Regions from separate parts of the Vibrio mytili genome, predicted to be linked through region 2. Evidence: predicted binding sites of a transcription regulator. Region 2 holds the regulator's gene; each other region holds the start of a gene.
The links. The regulator MetJ, encoded in region 2, represses methionine synthesis genes. The targets are predictions, from matches to a motif close to TTAGACNTNTANANGTCTAA.

Region 1: metE (5-methyltetrahydropteroyltriglutamate--homocysteine S-methyltransferase) is a predicted target of MetJ. The motif match lies at 2,135-2,154, and genes of this name have one in related genera.
Region 3: metA (homoserine O-acetyltransferase MetA) is a predicted target of MetJ. The motif match lies at 6,129-6,148, and genes of this name have one in related genera.

The regions. Positions count from the first base shown of each region.
Region 1 covers NZ_CP110481.1:1,792,368-1,800,583, forward strand. The annotation lists gene metE (5-methyltetrahydropteroyltriglutamate--homocysteine S-methyltransferase) at 1-1,963, opposite strand, end outside; gene metR (HTH-type transcriptional regulator MetR) at 2,219-3,130, shown strand; gene ONE56_RS08260 (DUF4250 domain-containing protein) at 3,174-3,374, opposite strand; gene ONE56_RS08265 (hypothetical protein) at 3,501-4,187, opposite strand; gene ONE56_RS08270 (YgiQ family radical SAM protein) at 4,467-6,815, shown strand; gene ONE56_RS08275 (1-aminocyclopropane-1-carboxylate deaminase/D-cysteine desulfhydrase) at 6,957-7,853, shown strand; gene ONE56_RS08280 (isochorismatase family protein) at 7,860-8,216, opposite strand, start outside.
Region 2 covers NZ_CP110481.1:2,629,670-2,637,885, reverse strand. The annotation lists gene fusA (elongation factor G) at 1-1,655, shown strand, start outside; gene tuf (elongation factor Tu) at 1,809-2,993, shown strand; gene ONE56_RS12110 ((2Fe-2S)-binding protein) at 3,330-3,515, shown strand; gene bfr (bacterioferritin) at 3,613-4,089, shown strand; gene ONE56_RS12100 (malic enzyme-like NAD(P)-binding protein) at 4,280-5,557, shown strand; gene metJ (met regulon transcriptional regulator MetJ) at 5,677-5,994, opposite strand; gene ONE56_RS12090 (O-succinylhomoserine (thiol)-lyase) at 6,220-7,383, shown strand; gene ONE56_RS12085 (bifunctional aspartate kinase/homoserine dehydrogenase II) at 7,396-8,216, shown strand, end outside.
Region 3 covers NZ_CP110481.1:1,603,049-1,611,264, reverse strand. The annotation lists gene gabT (4-aminobutyrate--2-oxoglutarate transaminase) at 1-1,001, shown strand, start outside; gene ONE56_RS07445 (DMT family transporter) at 1,264-2,133, opposite strand; gene ONE56_RS07440 (MarR family winged helix-turn-helix transcriptional regulator) at 2,263-2,745, shown strand; gene ONE56_RS07435 (MmcQ/YjbR family DNA-binding protein) at 2,765-3,118, shown strand; gene ONE56_RS07430 (DUF962 domain-containing protein) at 3,240-3,674, shown strand; gene ONE56_RS07425 (hypothetical protein) at 3,869-4,183, shown strand; gene pilW (type IV pilus biogenesis/stability protein PilW) at 4,232-4,957, opposite strand; gene metA (homoserine O-acetyltransferase MetA) at 5,161-6,102, opposite strand; gene ONE56_RS07410 (DMT family transporter) at 6,540-6,875, shown strand; gene ONE56_RS07405 (S1 family peptidase) at 7,408-8,216, shown strand, end outside.

The DNA of each region.
Region 1 (8,216 bases), 840 kb from region 2:
CATTAAATTCGCTATAACACATATGTGTGTGAATTTGTGTTTCTGGCTTCGCGATCGCCGCTGTGAGCTTAAAGGCATTCACAGCCCATTGAAGATAAGCTTGATGATCTCTATGTTTGAGTGGCAGGCCTTCACGAATCGCTGGCTCATCAATTTGGATAATATTGATTCCTGCGTCTTGTAGATCAGAGACTTCATCTCGTAGCGCCAACGCCAACTGCTGCGCAATTTGTTCGCGGGTAATATCCTCACGTGGAAATGTCCAACACAGTATGGTCACAGGCCCTGTAAGCATACCTTTCATCTGCTTGCTCGTTAATGACTGCGCGTATGCAGACCAATCGACAGTGATGGGCGTCTCCCGTTCAATGTCTGCTACAACAATGGCCGGTTTTACGCAGCGAGAGCCATAACTCTGCACCCAACCAAATTGAGTCGTTTGAAATCCACTTAAGTTTTCGGCAAAGTACTCAACCATGTCATTTCGCTCTGCCTCTCCATGAACAAGCACATCAAGATCCAGCGCTTCTTGGCGTTTCACAGCATCTGCAATGTGCCTTTTCAATGCTTGAACATAGCCCTCTTCAGATAACTGACCATTGCGGTACGCGCTACGTTGCACACGAATCTCACCCGTTTGCGGGAATGACCCTATTGTGGTTGTCGGCAGTAATGGCAAACCTAACACTTCCGCTTGATGAGCCGCTCGCTCTGCATACGGGGCGCTTCGCTCACACAAGGTGGCGGTGATACTGTTTACGCGGGCTTGCACCTGCGGCTTATTCACCTGTGTAGAGGTTAACCGAGCTTTGATTGGCTGACTGTAATCATCACACGCTAAGATGGACTCTTTATCGCCGTCTAAGGCTTTGGCTAATAACGCGACTTCCGATACTTTTTGCTTGGCAAATGCAAACCAGCTTTTTACTTCTTTATTCAGATCCGACTCTAGGTCTAGATCCACCGGGCTGTGCAATAGTGAACACGAGCTCGCCAACCAGAGTTGATCGCCGAGTTTTTCTTTTACTGGCAACAAACGTTCACGAAGTGCACTCAAATCAGAGCGCCACACATTTCGACCATTAACGACACCGACAGACAGTATCCAGTCGCGAGGCAACTTGTCGAGAACTTCATCCAACTGCTCAGGAGCCGCAGAAAGGTCGACATGTAAACCGTCGACGGGTAACTGGACAATGTTATCTAGCGTATCCACTACAGAATCAAAGTAAGTCGTTAATAATACTTTGATATCACAACGCAGCACTTGGTAAGCCCGCTTAAATGCGTCGAGCCAGTCATTTTCCAGCTCTAGCGACAAAATTGGCTCATCAATCTGAACCCATTGCACGCCTGAGTTAGCCAGTTTTGCCAGAACCTCTTGGTAAGCCGTAAGCAATTTTGGTAACAGCGTAAGCCTATCAAAATCTTTTTCAGTTTCTTTTCCAAGGTATAAGTACGTCAATGGTCCGAGTAAAACTGGTTTAACATTGTGTCCGGTTCTAGCTGCTTCACTCACTTCTTCAAATAGCTGTGGCCAGCTAACGTTAAACGTATCGTCTTTGCTGAACTCTGGTACGATGTAATGGTAGTTGGTGTTAAACCATTTGGTCATGTCGGATGCGGCTGCTCCTTTACAACCACAATTCACCTGAGACTGCCCACGCCCAACCTTGAATAACGTATCGAGATTAGGCGCACCATCATCCGAGTGACGCTTTGGCACGTGACCCAAAAGCAAAGTGGTCGTGAGAACATGATCATACCAAGCAAAATCACCTGCCGTAACATAGCTCAAACCCGCTTCTTTTTGCGTCGCCCAGTTTTTGGTGCGCAGGTCGCTGCCAACTCTCTTTAACGCGTCTTGGTCAATCTCTCCTTTCCAATATTTTTCTAATGTACGTTTCAGTTCTCGTTTTTCTCCAATACGTGGATAACCAAGTATGTGTGTTGTTGTCGCCATGTCCCTATTCCTTATTCTATGAGTATGGGCAGAGCACCTCCGACTTAAACCAAAGATGTCTGGATGGCTAAACTATCTCTCTACTCGTCGAAACGTACAACATCCGATTATTCAACTTGTTTATTAAAAAAATTCATCATTCTTTCCTCTAAACTCGGCTATTTTATTTAAATAGCCATCTAGACGTTTACATTTCCAATATTTAGCGCTAAGTTAGCTATGTTCATGGTGAACAGCATAGGATGAAAGGGATTCATGATAGAGTTAAAACATTTGCGAACACTGACTTCGCTGCGCGATACGGGCTCACTTACAGCAACGGCAACAGCCCTACACCTTACTCAATCCGCACTCTCTCACCAAATCAAGGACTTAGAATCCAGGATTGGTGGTCACCTGTTCCTTAGAAAAACGCGCCCAGTAAAGTTCACATCAGAAGGCGAAATTTTGCTACGCCTCGCGGACGATATATTGCCCAAGCTAGCACGTGCAGAAAATGAACTCGCCAGCTTGAAAGAAGACGTGAATGGGCGTTTGCATATGGCGATTGAGTGCCATTCATGCTTCCAATGGTTAATGCCTGCACTAAAAGAATATCAACTTGCTTGGCCAAGTGTGACGCTCGATTTTTCATCTGGTTTCGGATTTGAACCCTTACCCGCCCTCCTTGCTGGTGAGCTTGATTTAGTCATCACTTCTGATATTCAGCCTCGTTCTGAAGTCCATTACGAGCCTTTATTTGATTTTGAGATGCGCCTAATCACGGCAACCAACCACCCACTGGCTGAAAAAGCGGTTATCGAGCCGAAAGATCTGGCCGATCAAACCATGCTGTCTTATCCGGTGCAAAAACAAAGATTAGACGTCGTTAAGCATTTCCTCCAACCAGCAGGCGTCGAGCCAGCAAAATGGAAACAGGCGGATAACACATTAATGCTTGTTCAAATGGTTTCAGCTGGATTGGGCGTTGCTGCGTTACCAAACTGGGCGATTTCTGAGTTCTCTCGTCAGGGATTAATTACCAGTAAACCGTTTGGAGATGGATTGTGGCGTCGTTTGTTTGCTGCAACGCGAAATTCAGAAAAGGACAAACGTTATTTACAAGCATTCTTTGCTACGGCAAGGCAACAATGTAAAAGCCACCTTGATGGGATCAAGATGGCTTAACGTCCGTTGAAAAAGATGAACGACATAAAAGACGTGAATTTAGTTAGCGCTGATACGCTTTAAACTGGTTGGTAAGTGGATCGTATTGATAACCCAGTGTGTCGAGCTTACCGACCACAGATTCCACATCCATTTCGTACATGGAGACCATTTCGTCAAAACTGTCACACTCTAAGCGAAGCTTCTCGTTGACGATACCTAACAAAATAATACTATCGAGGTTATTCACATTGCTTAAATCCATCGCGACACTCCTTTTCGACAACATCTAATAAAAGCTTAGCGTTAATTTAGAGATTTTAAAGTCTCACGAATGTAAAGCGTGACATGGCTTGAGCACTCAAAACAAAAACGAAAGCAAGATAGAAACTTAAGCGCTCAACATAAAAAGATTCTGCACGCTTGTCATCGAAGCCATTGCGAGTATCAACGCCACCGTCAGTTGCACTTTCTCAGGCGCTTTTTGGGTAAAAATATGCCAGCACCATACCACGATAGACGCAATAAGCATGGCTAGAGATAATAATATTGGCTGAGTTGCCTCGTTGAGCAATGTTTCATCCAATTGATATGACGAAAACAACATCGCTATCGCGATTAACATTCCAGACAAAATGCCAGTAACAGGCAAAATGCGATGAAACGCTTGCAAGCGACTACGAGCAATCGTAAGAAGCAATTGAGAAAATGACGCCCCCAAAAAGAAAACCATCAAAGCTATCGCCGCTGAAGCTGGCCAACTCGCCTGCTCAAAAACTTGAATAACGACATACGCAAACGCTAAACCGTTAGCTAGGTGCAATACCCACAGCGGTCCTTTCTCGCGTGTTTTCTTAGTTTGAACTTGAGAATAAAAATAAAAAATCGCAAACACGACCATAAACGCTTCAATACGAATTGAGGCGACAGCCAACCACATGACCCCTATCGCAGGCAACATTTTATGAAGACGGCCTCGCTGACCAGGACAAATATCGCCTTTTATCAGAAGTAACGTTAACAGCGCCTGTGCGCCAAATAGCATAGGTGAAAAAGTAACCAGCAGTTGTTGAATCATGTGACAAGCAAGCTCAAAAGTCGTTTGGGGTGGCGATAATAGCAAATCGCTTAAAGGCAAACCACCTAAACACCTTAAGGGTTTTATGAGCCGTAGCCTGTACTTCTGAACTAAACTGAAAGGGTTGGGCTTTTTCTCACGGTATCTCTGACTCATGTGATCATGTGAACAGCCAACAGAAAAACCAATAATAACCTCGAAAAACTAAGGATAAATTGGGTGTAGATACCTGATCGTCAAATCGCTATAATTCGCGCTCCCCGGAACAGAGAGCAAAATATGACCAATACCATCACCCCTATTCACGAGCACAAAAAATACTGGGCCGAGTGCTTTGGCACCGCACCTTTCTTACCGACAAGCCGGAAAGAAATGGATGCTCTAGGGTGGGATAGCTGTGACATTATTATCGTAACAGGTGATGCCTATGTGGATCACCCAAGCTTTGGTATGGCTATCATCGGGCGCCTTCTCGAAGCTCAAGGCTTCCGTGTTGGCATCATTGCTCAACCAGAATGGCACAATAAAGATGCCTTTATGCAGCTTGGTAAGCCAAATCTGTTCTTCGGGATCACTGCAGGCAACATGGACTCGATGATAAACCGTTACACTGCGGATAAAAAGCTTCGTCACGATGATGCCTATACACCAAACAACGAAGGCGGCAAACGGCCCGATCGTGCGACTTTGGTCTACTCTCAGCGTTGTCGTGAAGCGTTTAAAGGGGTGCCTATTGTCTTAGGTGGGATCGAAGCGAGTTTACGTCGTGTTGCTCACTATGATTATTGGTCCGATAAAGTGCGCCGTTCAGTGCTGTTTGATGCTAAGGCCGACATTCTTCTGTTTGGTAACGCAGAACGTGCACTGGTCGAAGTTGCGCACCGACTAGCTGACGGTGAATATATTTCTATGATGACGAATATTCGTGGAACTGCCGTCAATCTGCCAGCCGCACCAGAAGGTTATACAATTATCGATTCTTCTCGCATTGAGAAACCTCGTAAAGAAGCGTTTGTTCCTAAAAACCCTTATGAGGTAGAAACACAGTGCGAGACAAAGAAAGATGAACCACCCGCAGCTCAGCCGATTACGATTCGTCCATCACGTCATGATGCCAAAACCACCGCTGTGCGCCTGCCTCATTTTGAGAAACTGAATAACGACCGCATTTTATACGCGCACGCAAGCCGTATCATGCATTTAGAGACCAACCCGTATTCCGGTCGCGCCTTGATCCAGCGTCATGGTGATCGCGAACTTTGGGTAAACCAAGCGCCTATCCCACTCACTACAGAGGAGATGGATTTCGTATTTGATTTACCTTATGCGCGCGTGCCTCACCCGATGTATGGCAAAGCGAAAATCCCAGCATATGACATGATCAAAACGTCGGTGAACATCATGCGCGGCTGTTTTGGTGGTTGTTCATTCTGTTCGATTACGGAACATGAAGGACGAATTATCCAAAACCGTTCACAAGAATCAATCATCAACGAGATCGAAGAAATTCGCGACAAAGTGCCGGGCTTCACTGGTACAATTTCCGATCTTGGCGGCCCGACAGCCAATATGTACCGATTGGGCTGTAAGGATCCGAAAGCAGAAGCAAACTGTCGTCGTCCCTCTTGTGTGTTCCCAGGTATCTGTAACAAACTCAATACCGACCACAAGCACACCATCGATTTATACCGCGCAGCGCGTAAAGTCGAAGGCGTGAAGAAGGTAATGGTTGCTTCTGGCGTGCGCTACGATCTTGCTATCGAATCACCAGAATACGTCAAAGAGCTGGTGACTCATCACGTGGGCGGCTACTTAAAAATTGCTCCTGAACATACTGAAAAAGGTCCGCTGGATCTGATGATGAAACCTGGTATGGGGACATACGATCGCTTTAAAGAGATGTTCGAGAAGTACAGCGCTGAAGCTGGCAAGAAGCAGTACCTGATCCCTTACTTTATTTCTGCGCACCCAGGGACCGAAGACGAAGATATGTTGAATCTTGCACTCTGGTTAAAGAAAAACAACTTCGAGTGTGACCAAGTTCAGAACTTCTATCCATCGCCGATGTGTAACGCAACGTCGATGTATTATTCAGAAACAAACCCTCTTAAACGTGTGAAATACAAACAGCGTGAAGAGATCCCGGTGGCTAAGGGAGAGCGTCAGCGTCGTCTGCATAAAGCGCTGCTGCGTTACCACGATCCAGCAAACTGGCCAATGATCCGTGAAGCGCTGATCAATATGGGTAAAAAACACTTAATCGGCGATAAACCAACTTGTTTGGTTCCAGCTGAAGATACGGATACGCTCACACCAGCTCAACGCCGTAAATCGGGTCGTCACGGTGCGAATCGCTTTGCCACTAAACACACCAAGAACCAACCTGGTTTTGGTGGCCACCTAAACAAAAAGCCAGAAAACGGCTCGCGTGATGGTGATCCTTCGGGTAACCGAAATGGTTCTGCTAGCAAGAATGGCTCGGGTAATAGTCAAGTCCGTGGACCTAACCCACATGGAAATAAAAACAACCCACGTGGAAACGCGACCAACAATGGCAAACCACAAGGTAATGGACGCCCCCAAAATCAGGGTAAACCCGCGGGTCAGCGTAAACCGAAACGTCGATAAACACGAACAAATCAAAGGGCTTCAGAAGCAATTCTGAAGCCCTTTTGTTATTAACTGGTTGTTGTTATGAACAGGATGGCGGTACACTGTGCGTCTTTTGCACAAGATTCAGTTGACGCCAGCAACGCCGTTAGAGACAAGATGAAACTTTCAGAAAGCCCAATCACCCAACACAGTTTTAATGGTCGAACGTTCTTTTTAAAGCGAGATGACATGTTGCATTCTCACTTTTCAGGTAATAAAGCTAGAAAGTTCATGGCACTCATGGAAACTCAAAACCCTGACATTACTACCTTAGTGAGTTTTGGTTCCGCGCAATCCAATGCCATGTACTCATTGGCTGCGTTAGCAAAAATTAAAGGCTGGGCATTTCACTTTTACGTTAGTCACATACCGGACTGGTTAAAAAAAGCGCCGATTGGCAATTATCGCGGTGCGCTTGATTTGGGAATGCAGATTACCGCCATGCAGGATCTTGGATCTGACCTTCATCCTAATGAATACATTTCGTGCCAGTATGAATCAGATAATAGCGCTCTGATCGTCCCAGAAGGAGGACGCAGTCAACTGGCTGAAACGGGTATTAAACAGTTAGCTCGCGAAATTCTCGATTGGACACGCTTTCGCAGCAAAGAGCAGTTTACACTTGCATTGCCATCAGGAACAGGCACAACGGCTTTGTATCTTCACAAGCATTTAAGTCCGCACGGCATCGAAGTGTTAACTTGTCCATGTGTCGGAGATGCGAGCTATTTAACCGAGCAGTTCAACCAGCTTGGTGAAAGCAGTCACCCAACCATATTAACAGCACGTCCTAAACACCATTTTGGTCGCTTATACGCTGAAGATTACGCGATTTGGAAAGCACTCGATGAGCAAACCAACATTGAGTTTGATCTTCTCTATGATCCTTACATGTGGCAATGCTTAGCGCCTTGGTTAGAAGAAAACAGTGATAAAACCTTGATCTACATTCATCAAGGTGGGCTACTTGGCAACGAATCGATGCTGCCAAGGTATCAGCGAGAATTTGAGTAAAGCGCGTTACTTAATGAGTGCTAGAACGTCTTTAAACTCTGGCGTTCGGCAGTCTTCTAGCATTTCATACAAGCACATCTCAACCCCTGTCAACGTCACACCATGTGCTGTCAATTTTGCTAACGCCAGCGCTTTATTTGCCGCTGTACGAGAAGAAACACAATCCGTTACTAATTCAACACGATAGCCAAGCTGCCTTAATGAAACCGCGGTTTGGTAAACGCAGATATGTGCTTCTATGCCACAGATCAACCAGGTATCGACGTTGGCATTTTGCAATGCAAGTTGAAAGGTCTCATTTTTACATGCATCGAAGGTGTATTTCGCGATGGGTAATAGGTTGTCTTGCAACACATTACGGAT
Region 2 (8,216 bases):
CAGACTTCCTACGCGTTGTGGACCAAATTAAAAATCGTCTTGGTGCGAACCCTGTTCCAATCCAGCTTAACGTTGGTGCCGAAGAGGACTTCAAAGGTGTCATCGACCTTATCAAGATGAAAATGATCAACTGGAATGAAGCCGATCAAGGTACTTCGTTTACTTACGAAGACATTCCAGCTGACATGATCGAGCTTGCTGAAGAGTGGCGCAACCATATGGTTGAGTCTGCCGCAGAAGCTAGCGAAGAGCTGATGGACAAATACCTTGAAGAAGGTGAGCTGACTGAAGCTGAGATCAAGCAAGCACTTCGTACTCGCACACTAAACAACGAAATCGTTCTAGCCACTTGTGGTAGTGCGTTTAAGAATAAAGGTGTTCAAGCGGTACTCGATGCTGTGATCGAATTCTTGCCATCGCCTATCGACGTTCCTGCTATTAAAGGTGTCGATGAAAGAGACAATCAAGTTGAACGTCATGCCGACGACAATGAACCTTTCTCAGCGCTAGCGTTTAAGATCGCGACTGACCCATTCGTGGGCACGCTAACTTTCATGCGAGTTTACTCTGGTGTAGTAAACTCAGGTGATGGGGTTTACAACTCTGTCAAAGAGAAGAAAGAGCGTTTTGGTCGTATCGTGCAGATGCATGCGAATAAGCGTGAAGAAGTTAAAGAAGTTCGTGCTGGTGATATCGCTGCAGCCATCGGTCTGAAAGACGTAACCACAGGTGATACCTTGTGTGACCAGAACCACAAAGTGATTCTGGAACGCATGGAGTTCCCACAACCGGTTATTCAGATTGCTGTAGAGCCTCGTTCTAAGGCAGACCAAGAAAAAATGGGTATCGCGCTAGGTAAACTGGCAGCGGAAGATCCATCTTTCCGCGTGGAAACCGACGACGAAACGGGTCAAACTCTGATCTCTGGTATGGGTGAACTTCATCTAGATATCATCGTCGATCGTATGAAGCGTGAATTCAGCGTTGATTGTAACGTTGGTAAACCTCAGGTTGCTTACCGTGAAACCATTCGTGGCAAAGCGGAAGTAGAAGGTAAGTTTGTTCGTCAATCAGGTGGTCGTGGTCAATACGGTCATGTGTGGATCAAGCTTGAGCCTTCAGAGCCTGGTGAAGGTTTCGTATTCGTCGACGAAATCGTGGGTGGTGTTGTTCCTAAGGAATACATCAACTCGGTATCGAAAGGTATCGAAGAACAAATGAATAGTGGTGTTCTAGCGGGTTATCCTGTATTGGATATCAAAGCAACATTGTTTGATGGTTCTTACCACGATGTAGACTCAAGTGAGATGGCGTTTAAGATCGCTGGCTCAATGGCGTTCAAGAAAGGTGCACTAGAAGCTCAACCTGTGATTCTAGAGCCAATGATGAATGTCGAAGTAACCACTCCGGAAGATTGGATGGGTGACGTTGTTGGTGACCTAAACCGTCGTCGCGGTATCATTGAAGGTATGGACGAAGGTGTGGCTGGTCTGAAGATCATCCGTGCTCAAGTGCCACTATCTGAGATGTTTGGTTACGCAACTGACTTACGTTCTGCAACTCAAGGCCGTGCGTCTTACTCTATGGAGTTTCACGAGTACGCTGAAGTGCCGAAAAACTTCGCAGATAAAATTATTGCAGAGCGTGGTTACTAATTGACGATTGAATTGCAAAAAGTTTACGACTTTTTGCGAGATCATACCGTCCAAATATTGCGCTAACGGGCGTTGGCGCATAAAATAACAATTTCTGGCGCGTCGTCGATCAATAATGATCACGGCGAATCATAACTAGGAAGGAACACGATCGTGTCTAAAGAAAAATTTGAACGTACGAAACCGCACGTTAACGTTGGTACTATCGGCCACGTTGACCACGGTAAAACAACTCTAACTGCTGCAATCTGTACTACTCTAGCTAAAGTGTACGGCGGTGTTGCAAAAGACTTTGCTTCTATCGATAACGCTCCAGAAGAGCGTGAGCGCGGTATCACAATCGCAACTTCTCACGTTGAGTACGATACTCCATCTCGTCACTACGCACACGTTGACTGTCCAGGACACGCGGACTACGTTAAGAACATGATCACTGGTGCTGCACAGATGGACGGTGGTATCCTAGTTGTTGCTGCGACAGATGGCCCAATGCCACAAACTCGTGAGCACATCCTACTAGGCCGTCAGGTTGGTATCCCATACATCATCGTATTCATGAACAAATGTGACATGGTTGATGATGAAGAACTACTAGAACTAGTAGAAATGGAAGTTCGTGAACTTCTTTCTGAATACGACTTCCCAGGTGATGACCTACCAGTTATCCAAGGTTCTGCACTAGGCGCACTAAACGGCGAAGAGCAGTGGGAAGCGAAAATTGTTGAACTAGCTGAAGCTCTAGATACTTACATCCCAGAGCCAGAGCGTGCAGTTGATCAACCATTCCTGATGCCAATCGAAGACGTATTCTCAATCCAAGGTCGTGGTACAGTAGTAACTGGCCGTATCGAGCGTGGTATCCTATCAGTAGGTGATGAAGTAGCAATCGTAGGTATCAAAGATACTACAACGACTACATGTACTGGTGTTGAGATGTTCCGTAAGCTTCTAGACGAAGGTCGTGCGGGTGAGAACGTTGGTGCACTTCTACGTGGTACTAAGCGTGATGAAGTTGAACGTGGTCAAGTACTAGCGAAGCCTGGTTCAATCACTCCACACACTAAGTTCGAATCAGAAGTATACGTACTGTCTAAAGATGAAGGTGGTCGTCACACTCCATTCTTCAAAGGCTACCGTCCACAATTCTACTTCCGTACAACTGACGTAACTGGTGACATCCAGCTACCAGACGGTGTAGAAATGGTAATGCCTGGTGACAACGTACAGATGACTGTTGAGCTAATCGCACCAATCGCAATGGACGAAGGTCTACGTTTCGCGATCCGTGAAGGTGGCCGTACAGTAGGTGCTGGTGTTGTTGCTAAGATCTTCGACTAATTCATAGCGAATTAAACGAAGTCTGCACTCTTCTTTATGAAGAAAGCACACATTAGAAAGGGAAGCTTAGGCTTCCCTTTTTTGTATCTTCTGTTTAACGGTTTTATTTTGTTATAAGCAAAAATAAAGAGCGTGAAATGTTTGTTTTATAAAACAATCTATTAATAGCCTTTTCCTCACCTCATTGACTCTCTTATTTCTAAGTGATTGATCATTCTCTGTCGATTAAAAATTAATATAACTAAATGTTCTTACTTGATCTTGCAATACGACTGGTAACGAGAACTATTCCTGTTTATATTGTGTGTCAACGTTCAATCTTATGGGGTTTGGGTTATGTTTGTATGTCTTTGTCATGGTGTTTCTGACAAGAAGATTAAGAAGCTAGCGATAGATGAAGGCATCACGGATATTCGAGGAATAAAGCGATGTACTGCGCTGGGTAGTCAGTGTGGTAAGTGCATTAAACAAGCCAAAGAAATTTTAGCTGAACACAGCATCGAACTAAAACAAGCCAGCTGAGTAACGTAACAATAAGGTACTATCACGGCTGCGCCTTTTGACACCTTCTCATTTGCTTCTACATTTATATGAAGTCCAAAAGAGGAGGCAGTTGCCCATGAAAGGCGATCCAATCATTATTCAACATCTTAACAAAGTGCTCGGTAACGAGCTCGTCGCGATAAACCAGTATTTTCTTCATGCCCGTATGTATAAAGATTGGGGTTTAAAGCACCTTGCGGACAAGGAGTATCATGAGTCGATAGATGAAATGAAACACGCTGATCACCTCATCGAACGCATTCTTTTTTTAGAGGGGTTACCTAACCTGCAAGATCTCGGCAAGCTGATGATTGGAGAAGACACCAAAGAGATGTTGGAGTGTGATTTGAAGTTAGAGATGGCGGCGATTCCGGATCTCAAAGATGCCATCGCTTACTCTGAAGATATTCGGGATTATGTATCACGTGATTTATTTCAAACGATTCTTGCAGACGAAGAAGAACATGTCGATTGGCTTGAAACTCAATTGGGCTTAATTCAAATGACGGGGATCGAAAACTATCTACAAGCACAATACGTTGACGAAGAATAACCTCGAGTCTTTGGGCTAGATTGAAATACATACGAAAGGTTTCAGAAATACTTGACGTAACTCGTTGGGTGTTTCTGATTTGAGTGTCAAAAGTTTATTAATTTTACCTACAATCTTATCTTTGAAGATTTATCGCTATCTTATAGAATTCATTTCCCCCTTACCCTAAAAAGAAAAAAGAGAACCCTCCATGTCCGAAGACAATAGCCCCGCATTAACATCAGAAGAACAACAACGCCAAGACGCGCTGGATTACCATGCATACCCGACCCCAGGGAAAATTGCTGTCGAGCTGACTAAACCCGCCGAGACAGCCGGTGATCTTGCGTTGGCTTATAGTCCTGGAGTCGCAGAGCCAGTACGAGAAATCGCACAAAACCCTGAGAATGTCTATAAGTACACTGCGAAAGGTAATATGGTTGCCGTGATTTCTAATGGTACAGCAATTCTTGGACTGGGCAATCTTGGCCCACTGGCTTCCAAGCCAGTGATGGAAGGTAAAGCTTTATTGTTTAAACGTTTTGCGGGTTTAGATTCGATTGATATCGAAGTGAAACACCGTACGACGGACGAATTTGTGAATACCGTTGCGAGTATCGCGGATACTTTTGGTGGTATCAATCTAGAAGACATTAAAGCACCGGACTGTTTTGAGATTGAAAAGCGCCTTATAGAGCGTTGTGACGTGCCTGTATTTCATGATGATCAACATGGCACGGCCATTGTTACTGCAGCAGGTATGCTGAATGCGATCGAGTTACAAGGAAAGAAATTAGAAGATTCCGTGATCGTTTGCTTGGGAGCTGGGGCAGCGGCAGTCGCTTGTATGGAGCTGTTGATTAAATGTGGCGCGATGCGTGAAAAAATCTACATGCTCGACCGTAAAGGCGTCATTCACACGCGACGTGATGACTTAAATGAATATAAACAGCTATTTGCCAACAACACGGATAAGCGTACGTTAGAAGATGTTATCGAAGGTGCAGATTTGTTCTTAGGCGTATCTGGACCTAACTTGTTACCAGCGGATGCCCTTAAGTTGATGGCGGATAAGCCGATTGTCTTTGCTTGTTCAAACCCAGATCCTGAAATTAAGCCGGAGCTTGCTCATGAAGTGCGTGGTGACTTGATTATGGGTACTGGACGTAGTGATTACCCTAACCAAGTCAACAATGTACTGTGCTTCCCGTTTATTTTCCGTGGTGCTTTGGACGTCCGTGCAAGTGAAATCAATGATGAAATGAAGTTAGCGGCGGTCGAAGCGATTCGTCAATTAGCCAAAGAGCCAGTACCAGACTCAGTGCTCAAAGCCGCGGGGGTCGACAAACTGGTATTTGGCTCAGATTACATCATTCCTAAACCAATGGATGCTCGACTGTTGCCGCGTGTGGCTAAAGCTGTTGCTCAAGCCGCGGTGGATTCTGGGGTAGCTCGTATTGAAATGCCAGAAAATTACATGGCAGAGTAACTATCCTTGATAAATTGATGTACAAAAAATGGGACACCGCGGTGTCCCATTTTTTATGTCATTCTTTCAGCACTATCAACGAAATCATCATGTTTGGATTCAGTTGGCTCTCAAATTACTCAGTCGTCAAATGACTCAAATTCTATCCCCATTTCTGTCATTAGCGCTTTTACTTCTGCTGGGATATCGTCTGGGCGATCTTTACGAAGGTCTTCATCGGTTGGAAGTGGCTGACCTGTATACGCATGGAGGAATGCTTCGCAGAGCAATTCGCTATTCGTCGCATGGCGTAAGTTATTGATCTGACGGCGGGTGCGCTCATCAGTTAGCACTTTTAACACTTTTAGCGGGATAGACACAGTAATTTTTTTTACTTGCTCGCTTTTCTTTCCATGCTCAGCATAAGGGCTAATGTATTCGCCATTCCAGTCAGCCATTGCGTACCTTCGTTTTAATAATCGATTAAAAATAATAGAGGAGCTGATTTTAGCTGCATTTACTGCCATAAGCAAAGACATATAGACGTCTAGAAGTGTTGACGTCCTATTTTTTGACGAGTAAAGTGAGAGGATAGTAAGGAAAGCGTATCATTTGGTTATATTCGATTAGTTAGATATAGCGCATTCCTATGCATAAGTCATCACCTGTGAAAGGATATCTCCATGAGCACCCGAAAGCCGTCGACCATTGCTGTACGCACTGGTATCGAATCTGACAGCCAATATCGTGCTGTTGTTCCACCAATCTACCTCTCGACGAATTACGGCTTCCCCGCATTTGGTGAAGTACCAAAGTATGATTACACCCGCTCTGGGAACCCGAACCGTGGTTTGCTGGAAACGGCTCTGTCTGAATTAGAGTCGGGTAAAGGAGCAGTGATCACCAATTGTGGTACATCTGCTTTGAATTTATGGGTTTCAGCCTTTGTTGGCCCTGATGATCTTATTGTTGCGCCGAATGATTGCTATGGCGGCACTTACCGGTTGTTTAATACTCGTGCTAACAAAGGCGATTTCAACGTGTTGTTTGTCGATCAAACGGACGAACAAGCACTTGATGCTGCACTGCAGCAAAAACCTAAGCTTATTTTGTTAGAAACACCATCGAACCCATTGGTTCGCGTGGTTGATATTGCTTTAGTCTGCGAAAAAGCCAAACAAGTTGGAGCCTTAGTCGCGGTTGATAATACGTTTTTGACTCCTGTGTACCAGAAGCCGTTAGAGCTCGGCGCCGACTTTGTCATCCACTCTACAACAAAATACATCAACGGCCACTCGGATGTGATTGGTGGGGTGATCATTACTAAAACGCAAGAGCATGCAGAGGAATTAGCGTGGTGGGGGAACTGTATTGGTGCTACGGGGACACCATTCGATAGTTATATGACCCTTAGAGGATTACGTACACTGGGCGCTCGTATGCGAGTGCACGAAGAGAGCTCTCAGCAAATCCTTGATTACTTGCAAAAACAGGCATTAGTGGCAAAAATTTATCACCCAAGCTTGCCGGATCACCCGGGCCATGAAATTGCCAAGAAGCAGCAATCAGGTTTCGGCTCTATGTTGAGCTTTGAGTTTGGCGGTTCGTTTGAGCAACTCAAAGTTTTTGTTAAAGAGCTACAATTATTCTCTCTTGCTGAGTCACTTGGTGGTGTTGAGAGTTTAATTTGTCATCCTGCGTCAATGACACACCGTGCAATGGGTGAAGCCGCTCTGGAAGAAGCCGGTGTATCTCAGCAACTACTGCGACTCTCTGTCGGACTTGAAGACGCGCAAGATCTGATTAACGATTTAGAACAAGCCTTCAATAAAGCGTTACAACCTTAGGAGACGACATTCATGACCGTACAACGTCAGCTACACAAGTTTGGCGGTAGCAGCCTTGCCGATCCGGAATGCTATCTGCGTGTAGTCGGGATTCTTAGAGAATATTCAGCAGAAAACGATCTGGTTGTGGTCTCAGCAGCAGGAAAAACCACCAATCGATTGATCGAGTTCTTAGACGGTTTAAACAAAGATGGTCGTATAGCGCATGAAGCGCTTCAAGCCCTCAGACAGTTCCAAACCGGATTAATTGAGTCACTACTTGAGGGTGAGGTCCAAACTCAGTTATTGGCATTACTTCAAGATGAATTCAGTACTTTGGCAGAGTTAACTGCGCCATTGACTGCTGCAGAGCAAGCTGCGGTGTTGGGGCACGGAGAGGTGTGGTCTTCTCGCTTATTGGCCGCGTTATTGTCTCAGCATCAATTGCCAGCAGTCGCGCAAGATGCGCGCGCATTCTTACGTGCCGAAACGGGTACGCAACCTGAAGTGGATCGTGCCAGCTCTTACCCATTGCTCAAAGAGGCCTTGGCTCAGCATAGTCAAAAACGAGTTATTATCACCGGCTTTATGGCGCAAAATGATGCAGGCGAAACGGTTCTGCTTGGTCGTAATGGGTCCGATTACTCGGCGACCGTCATTGGTGCTTTAGCGGAAGTGACGACCGTCACTATATGGAGTGACGTGGCAGGGGTATATAGTGCTGATCCTCGATTGGTCGCAGATGCGTGCTTGTTACCATTGCTACGATTAGATGAAGCAAGTGAGCTTGCTCGCTTGGCCGCTCCTGTTTTGCACAGTCGAACCCTTCAACCCGTGGCTCAGAGCACCATGGA
Region 3 (8,216 bases), 1.0 Mb from region 2:
CAGAACTGGCACCAGGGGAAACTAAGAAGAAAGCGATCTTCCTGACCACAGGTGCAGAAGCGGTAGAGAATGCAGTGAAAGTGGCACGTGCACATACCGGGCGCAGCGGTGTTATTGCATTTAAAGGTGGGTTCCACGGTCGTACGAACATGACGATGGGTCTAACGGGTAAAGTTGCGCCTTACAAAGCGGGGTTTGGTCCATTCCCGAACGAAATTTACCATGCTCCATATCCAAACGCGTTCCATGGCATCAGCGTTGAGCAAAGTTTGCAAGCATTAGAAGACCTATTCGCTTGTGACATCGAACCATCACGTGTCGCTGCAATCATCTTCGAACCTGTGCAAGGCGAAGGTGGTTTCTACAAAGCGCCTGAAGCATTTGCACAAGGTCTGCGTCAGCTGTGTGACAAGCACGGTATCATGTTGATTGCAGATGAGATCCAGACGGGTTTTGCTCGTACAGGTAAAATGTTTGCGACAGAGTACCTAGGTATTGAACCAGATCTAATGACAATGGCAAAAGGCATTGCTGGTGGTTTCCCAATTTCTGCCGTGGTTGGTAAAGCGGACGTGATGGACTCTGCGCTACCTGGTGGCTTAGGTGGTACCTACGCTGGGTCACCATTAGGTTGTGTTGCTGGCCTAGAAGTGCTGAAAATTATCGAAGAAGAAGATTTATGTGCGAAAGCGATGGGTATCGGTGAAGTGGTTAATGCACGCATGACGAAGCTGCAGCAATCCGTGCCTGCTATTGGTGAAATTCGTACGACAGGCGCGATGATGGCGATTGAATTCATGGATCCAGAATCGGGTCAGCCACTACAAGACATGACAAAAGCTGTCATCAGTAAAGCACAAGAAAATGGTCTGATTTTGCTTTCTTGTGGGGTGAAAGCGAACGTGATTCGCTTGCTTCCTCCGCTGACTATTGAGTCGGAAGTGCTTAACGAAGGTTTAGACAAGTTGGAAAACATCATTCTAGATTTATACCAATCGTAGTGAATAACCGGTCAGTCAAGCTGATTAAAACGCTCGATAACTTCGTGAACTTTTCGTTGTAAAGAAAGTTGGTTGTAGAATAACGACTTACCGAAAATTTTCGCCTAGTTCTCAAACTTTTTTCTACGCCATTTCTGAGCACTTATTTACTGTGAATGGTGTTAGCCTAATACGCGAATGAACGTGATTAAGAAAAGGGGAAGTGGCCAGTCGGTCGCTTCCCCTTTTTTGTATGTATAGTATGACGTCATGGGTATTCGTTCTAGGACTTGGAAAGCTTCATCACAATCTGAGGAAGAAGCGAAGTCACGATCATCCCTAACATCAAACTATATTGGAATGGGGTAAAGGTTTCACCGAGGAGCAGCAATCCCGATAAAATACCGGCAATTGGGTTGATAATGTTGCCAAAGGTGAAGTCAACGACCGACATTCTTTGCAGCAACCACACATACATGGTGTAGCCTAACGCTGTGTTAAGGACGATGATCCAAAGTAGCCCCAATATATTAACGACGGAAGTATTGCTTAGTGCGCTTAGATAGGGATCAGGATTTAGACTCGCTAAGATACCGGATAAGATAGAAAGTAACACACCGCCAATGAGCAGTTGCCACGTGAGCACGGTCCACCAATGCATTCTTGTTCCCAGCGCTTTGGTTACGCTACTACCAATCACGATACACATGATGGCCGAAAACATCGCGATCAAGCCAACTGGATTGAGAGTCATTGTTTTCGGATTAAATAAGAGCCAGGCAAGTATGACTAAGGCAAGTCCTCGACATGCTTGCAACGCGGTTGGTTGGCGTTTATACACAATCCAACTATAGAGCATGGCGAATACGGGCAACGAAACCATTCCTACACCGGAAATTGCGGCGGGCAAGGTGAGAGCCATCACAAAAATAAGACAAAAGAAAAAGGCGATGTTGATGGTGCCCAGTGCAAATAGTGCTTTCCATTCATGCTTTTTGGGTAAGGTCGGCTTTATTGCAAGCAAGATTAGACCAGCCGGAAGCGCCCGCAGTGCCCCAAGTAAAATGGGTGGCCAATCTGGTACGGTAAACTGCGTGACGGCATAGGTTGTCCCCCAAAAAAAGGCAGGGATCATCGCAAGTAATATATTCATGTAAAATATCTTTATGTTAAGATAATTAAGTGCAAAGATACGCTCTAGGTTACTTTTTGTAAAGTAACTAAGGCTATTTGAGTATATAAAGTCGTGAGTAACTGATGTCGCTTTGGAGAAATATAAGTAATGGACGCAATAGACAGGCTTGTCGAGCAATGGGACAAAGAATTGCCTACTCTCGATACTGAACCAATGGCGATCATGGGGCGTTTGCTAAGGATTGCAAAACATATGGAGAATCGTGTTGCAGAACTTCATAAGCAGTACGATTTAAAAATGGGGGAGTTTGATGTTTTGGCCACGTTGCGTCGTGCAGGCACACCTTATCGTCTGACCCCTTCGGCGTTGATCGAGTCAATGATGCTTACTTCAGGCGCGATGACTAACCGTTTGGATAAACTGGAGAAGAAAGGCTTCATTTCTAGAGAGCATAGTAAAGAAGATCGGCGCAGCGTTACTGTCGAATTAACCAAACATGGCGTACAGTTAATCGATAAGTTGATTTTGGAGCATGTTGAAGTTCAGCGCGGTTTTGTCTGCGATTTGTCTGATGAGGAAAAGAGCAGGCTTAATGATGCGTTGAAGCTTTTGCTACCTCAGTTCGAATAAATCCAAATAGGCTACGTTAATGAAAACCAAAGAATTAGAGAAGTATCTAGATACATTTAATTGCGCTGAAAGTGACTTTCCTTTTGGCCCAGAAGCGCTGGTTTTTAAGGTAAAAGGTAAAATGTTCGCGTTGCTCTCGCATCGTAATGGTCGTGATTATGTCAGTGTAAAAGTAAAGCCTGAAGATGGTGAAGTTCTCTCCGCGCAATTCGAGGATATTACGCCCGGTTACCATCTGAATAAACGCCACTGGATTACCGTGTATTTCAACGGTGATGTCGAAGATGGACTCATTCAGGATCTATGCCTGCGTTCATACCAACTTGTTGTCGCAAAGTTAACTAAGGCACAGCGCACCGCTTTGGGTTATTGACTCGTACTTTTACCTAACCCACAACAGCTAAATTTAAATGAGTGCTTTAGCTGGTGAAAAACTCGCACCTTTCCAAACTTAGGGCTATACAGAAAGTATCAGGGCGGAATAGGGGAATGGTATGAGATCGTTATCTGATTGGCTCAAAGCCTATGGCGAAAGTCATCAACACCCAGTCAATCGAAAAATCCATACGATTGCCGTTCCAGGCATCTATCTTTCCGTTGTCGGGTTGATTTGGTCTATTCCGCAACTGCCTATTGCTGGCTATCAAATCAATTGGGTATGGTTAGCGGTTATACCGGCATGGGTTTTTTATTATCGTCTTTCTTTGAGCGTGTTCATGATGATGTTGGGCTACACTCTCGCATGCATCGGTCTCATTTGGTCGCTAGAGGTTTTACAGCTTCCTGTTCTTTATATTTCTCTTATTTTGTTTGGTCTGTTATGGATGTTGCAATTCATCGGCCATAAAATTGAAGGGACTAAACCTTCCTTTTATGAAGATCTCCAATTCTTGCTCATTGGGCCCATTTGGGTGTTTAGAAAGCAATAGCGTGAAACGAAATAATCCAACTCTATTCCCAATAAGGGAGACATCCTTTATTGGGGATGGCTTGGAGGCATGAAATTTATTCTAAATCACACTATGCTTAACGGAGTGAATATGCTGTGAAATTGGGTGACTATAAATTTGTGGTGACCCCTTTTTGACACGGTCACGTATTGGTGATCAAAAGCGGAGGCCCTATGTATAACCGCGAGCGCAAATACGCTTATTGGCGAGAAGAGCGTAAGAAAGGTAAATGGAATTACATCTTTAAGTCTTTCTTTATGATTTGCTGCGCGTTGTTACTAGGGAAACTTATTGGGTTATTGGTTTTCGGGCCGTTACGTTCGTTATCGGATATTTGGATTCAGCTGCCTGCTGACCTGTTCATCATGATGTTAGTCGGTTTTCCTATCAGTGTGATCGGTTGGTATCACGAGGAGTCGAAGTTTTTCCGTGCGTTAAGGCGGAAAGAAAAAAAGCAAATAATCGCGCGGAGCAACCACACAAAATAGGGTACGCATCGTTAGTATTTGATTTTTACGTTTGAACGATCGTATGTTTTACGACATGAGGTCGAGTTGCTTTTGATATTTTTGTTCTAGGACCTCATTGCCGGCAGCGCGTTCCAGTTCAATCATAAGCTGTAACGACGGCTTTTTCATTCCATAGGTTTGATTGAAGCGCATTAAACGGATTCTTGCTTCGGTATATTGGCCATCGTCTATTTCTAATTTAGCCAGTTGTAAAATCGATTTTGGTCTGTGTGGATCGTGATCAATCGCCCGAGCAAAATAGTATTTCGCTTTTTCAGTATCTTTTGCTTTCAGAGCACAAAACGCAGCGTTTTCATAACTCGCTGGGATCAGAAAATAGTAGGGCTGCTCTATTGCTCGATTAAACATCTGATCTGCTTCATCGTAGTCGCCTCGTTTGCACAGAAAAGTACCGTAGTTATTAAGCACGTTACCGTTTTTGGCATGTTGGCGTAGGGAAAGTTTGTACATCTTTTCTGCTTTTTCCTCTTCTCCAACGGTTTCGTAATAGTGTGCCATTGAAAGTTGAGCGCGATAGTACTGCGGAGCATGGGTGAGGGCTTGTTGCAAATTATCGTGTGCGCGAATCATGTTTCCACCGTCTAGATAGCCAAGGCCGAGCGCAATTCGAGATTCCGCCATCGTGACTGGGTCGGTTTTGGTGACGGCGTGGCCATCCTGATTTACGGTGACACAACCTACTAGTGCAAACTGACCCATCAATAGGAGTAACCCTAACGTTAATGTTTTCATTCTTCGCCCTTATATCCGTAAATCAAGCATTTGAGGTTATGGGCGTATAATAGGTATAACTTAGAAAAATCCTAATGAGGAAAAATCACTATGCGATCAGGTTTGCAAACTGGTATGAAAAAGCCGCCAGTTGGCGGCTTGGTTCACAAGTGCTATTCGGTTCACAAGTACTATTCGGTTAACAAGTACTATTCTGTGAAAAATCAATCGTCTTTTGTAAACGCTGACTCGCTGAAATGATCGAGATCGTAAGGCGTTTGTTGGTAGACACAATAGTTCAGCCAGTTTAAAAAAAGTAAATGTCCATGGCTTCTCCAACTCGCTCTCGGTGGGTTATCCGGATTATTATTGGGATAGTAGTTTACGGGGATCGCAGGCTCCATTCCTTCGCTTAAATCGCGAATGTATTCATTGTGTAAAGTATGTGAATCGTACTCAGGATGTCCCGTTACAAATACATTCCGCTTGTCTTTGGTGGTCGCTAAGTACACGCCAGCTACGTCTGATGTGGCTAGAATGTCGAGATCGGTATGTTCTTCTAGAAAATGAGGTGAGAAATCTGCATACCGTGAATGAGGGGCAAGGAAAGTATCATCGAAACCACGAAGTATCGGATGGAACTGATTGTGGATCTCGTGATGATAAACACCAGAGAGCTTCTCTTTGCGTGTTCGCTTTGGTAAGTCGTACAGTAATTTTAACCCTGCTTGTGCTGCCCAACAGACATATAGTGTTGAAGTGACGTGATCGGTTGCCCACTCCATGATGGTTTTTAGGTGATCCCAATAAACAACATCTTCAAACTGTACTAAGCCCAATGGTGCACCAGTAATAATCAAGCCATCAAAGTTCCTGTCTTTGATGGTTTCAAACTGACGATAGAACGTATCTAAATGCTCGGTAGGTGTATTTTTGCTTGGGCGATTGTCAATGCGCAGTAACTCTACATTGACTTGCAATGGGCTGTTGGAAAGTAGACGTAGAAACTGAGTTTCAGTCTCTATTTTTTTTGGCATTAAATTCAGGATCAGTACCCTTAGAGGACGTATCTCTTGGCTTGCGGCACGAGTTTCGCTCATTACAAAGATGTTCTCATGACGAAGTACATCTGAAGCTGGTAGTTGATCTGGAATTCTAATTGGCACGACTCTTTCTCCCTAAACTTGGTCATCTAGACGTCTATACATCTAAAGCTAACCTAATTTGATTTGGATGTCGATACAAAATGTGACATTAAACGTGTTTGTATCTCTTAATATATCTAAATAACCAAAAGACGTATGTGTTTTAACGTGAATGAGTTATTTATTACGGCTGATATGGGTTTTAGTTCTTTGCCTTGTGTTGTTTTGAGTGGATTTAACTAAAAAGCGATTCAGAATAGTCCATTTGTCCAACTTTTACTCGTCTGAGCGGTACTACATGATGTCGTTGGCAATGATGTAAACACGGTTGTCTCGACGTTATTTAAATATAGCGTCAGTGATTGAACTCGGTATAATGCGCGGGAAAATTTATGATATGTCGTTGGTTATCATTTTTTAGTGAGCGTTGATGCCTTATGTTTAAAATGCTTGTTTCTATGCCTCCATTGCTCGCTTTGTCTATTGCGATCGTCTGCGAGGTGATTGCGACCTCTTACATTCCCAAAACCGAGCAGTTCACTAAATTAATGCCGAGCACCATTGTGTTAATTGGGTACGGCATCGCATTCTTCTTGTTATCTGTCACGGTCAAAACAATGCCAGTCGGTGTGGTGTACGCCATATGGAGTGGGGCAGGTATCGTATTAGTAGCGACAGTAGGATATTTCCTTTACGGTCAGAAACTCGATTTGGCCGCCTTCATCGGGATAGGCTTTATCTTAACAGGCGTCATGATTGTTAACCTTTTGTCGAAGACGGTAGGTAACGCTTGAATACCGTAAACGGTGGTTTGATGAACTATTGATATGATGAACTATTGACCTTCTCCTTAGGTAAAGGTGTACGTTGATGTCACATTAAGTGATCGAGATGGGAGAAAGGTTATGGGATGTTGCAATCAAGCCCCTAAAGGTGGCACAGGCAAGCTATCTTATCTGCTAAAGTTCGTTGCCGTGTTATTTGTGCTGATCTTTCTGATGGCCGCGCTCTGGAAATAAGTCATCGAGACTTTTCGCTCCGCGTTGTCGCCAAGCCAATTATGTTAATCTGGTTTGGCGCTCATATCACTTATGAAACACCTTATGTTGCTAATCCGTACTTATAGCGTTTGTTTTTTGTAAAACATTCAATTATTCATTCAATATACTTTAAGTTCTTCCCAATAGTATTTATGTTAATAGACATTGGTACCTGAGTTCGACGAATAATGAGACTTGGCGTGTAGTTAAACGATAATACGACTCCACACATTGATAGGTTCTTTAGGTGTCCGCTTATACGTAGTTTCTAATCTATGGATGGTAGATGTATATTAATAAAATTAAGCTTTCTGCAACGCTTGCAATGTTGTCTTGGTCGGTATCACCGATGGCACAAGAAATCTCTCCCCAAATTATCAACGGTACTCCAACGAATTCGGTGGCTTGGCCTTCTATCGCTGCGCTTTACTATGATGCTGTTGAATATACTGGGCTTTATGGACAGTATTGTACGGCAACGATCTTAGACCAGCAGCACGTGCTTACTGCGGCGCATTGTTTTTATGCTGAGGATGCCGATAAGCTTAATAGAGAAAATCTCTATTACACCTCTATCGTTCTCCAAATGAGTAACGATTCGCAGTTCCTGTCAGGCTCAGCCGTTACGGTACGACCTTCTGAGTTTTACGTTCACAGCGGTTATGTGAATTCCGCCTCAGCACAAGGAGTCCCGTATCCAAACGACATCGCCATAATCAAATTGGAACAGCCGTTGAATATTGACGATAGAGATTTTGTGACTCGCGCAACGAGCATAGAGTCTGGTGTTTATCGCAACACCAGTGAGGAATTTGTGGCTGTGGGATACGGCCTGACTAATCTTACTAGACAAAATGCAACGTCAGATGAGGATGAGTTATTACAAACGTCTTTGTCTTACGTACCAAAGAATCAATGTGAGCTTTCGGTTGGTGATTCTCAGCTTTGTATGTCGGGTGAGTTGAACCCACAAACTGAAGTACGAAATTCTACGTGTAACGGCGATTCGGGTGGACCACTCTATTGGTTTAATGGCAGTAAATACGTTCAAACCGGTATCACCAGTTATGGCTGGGAAGGGTGTTTGGTTAGCGC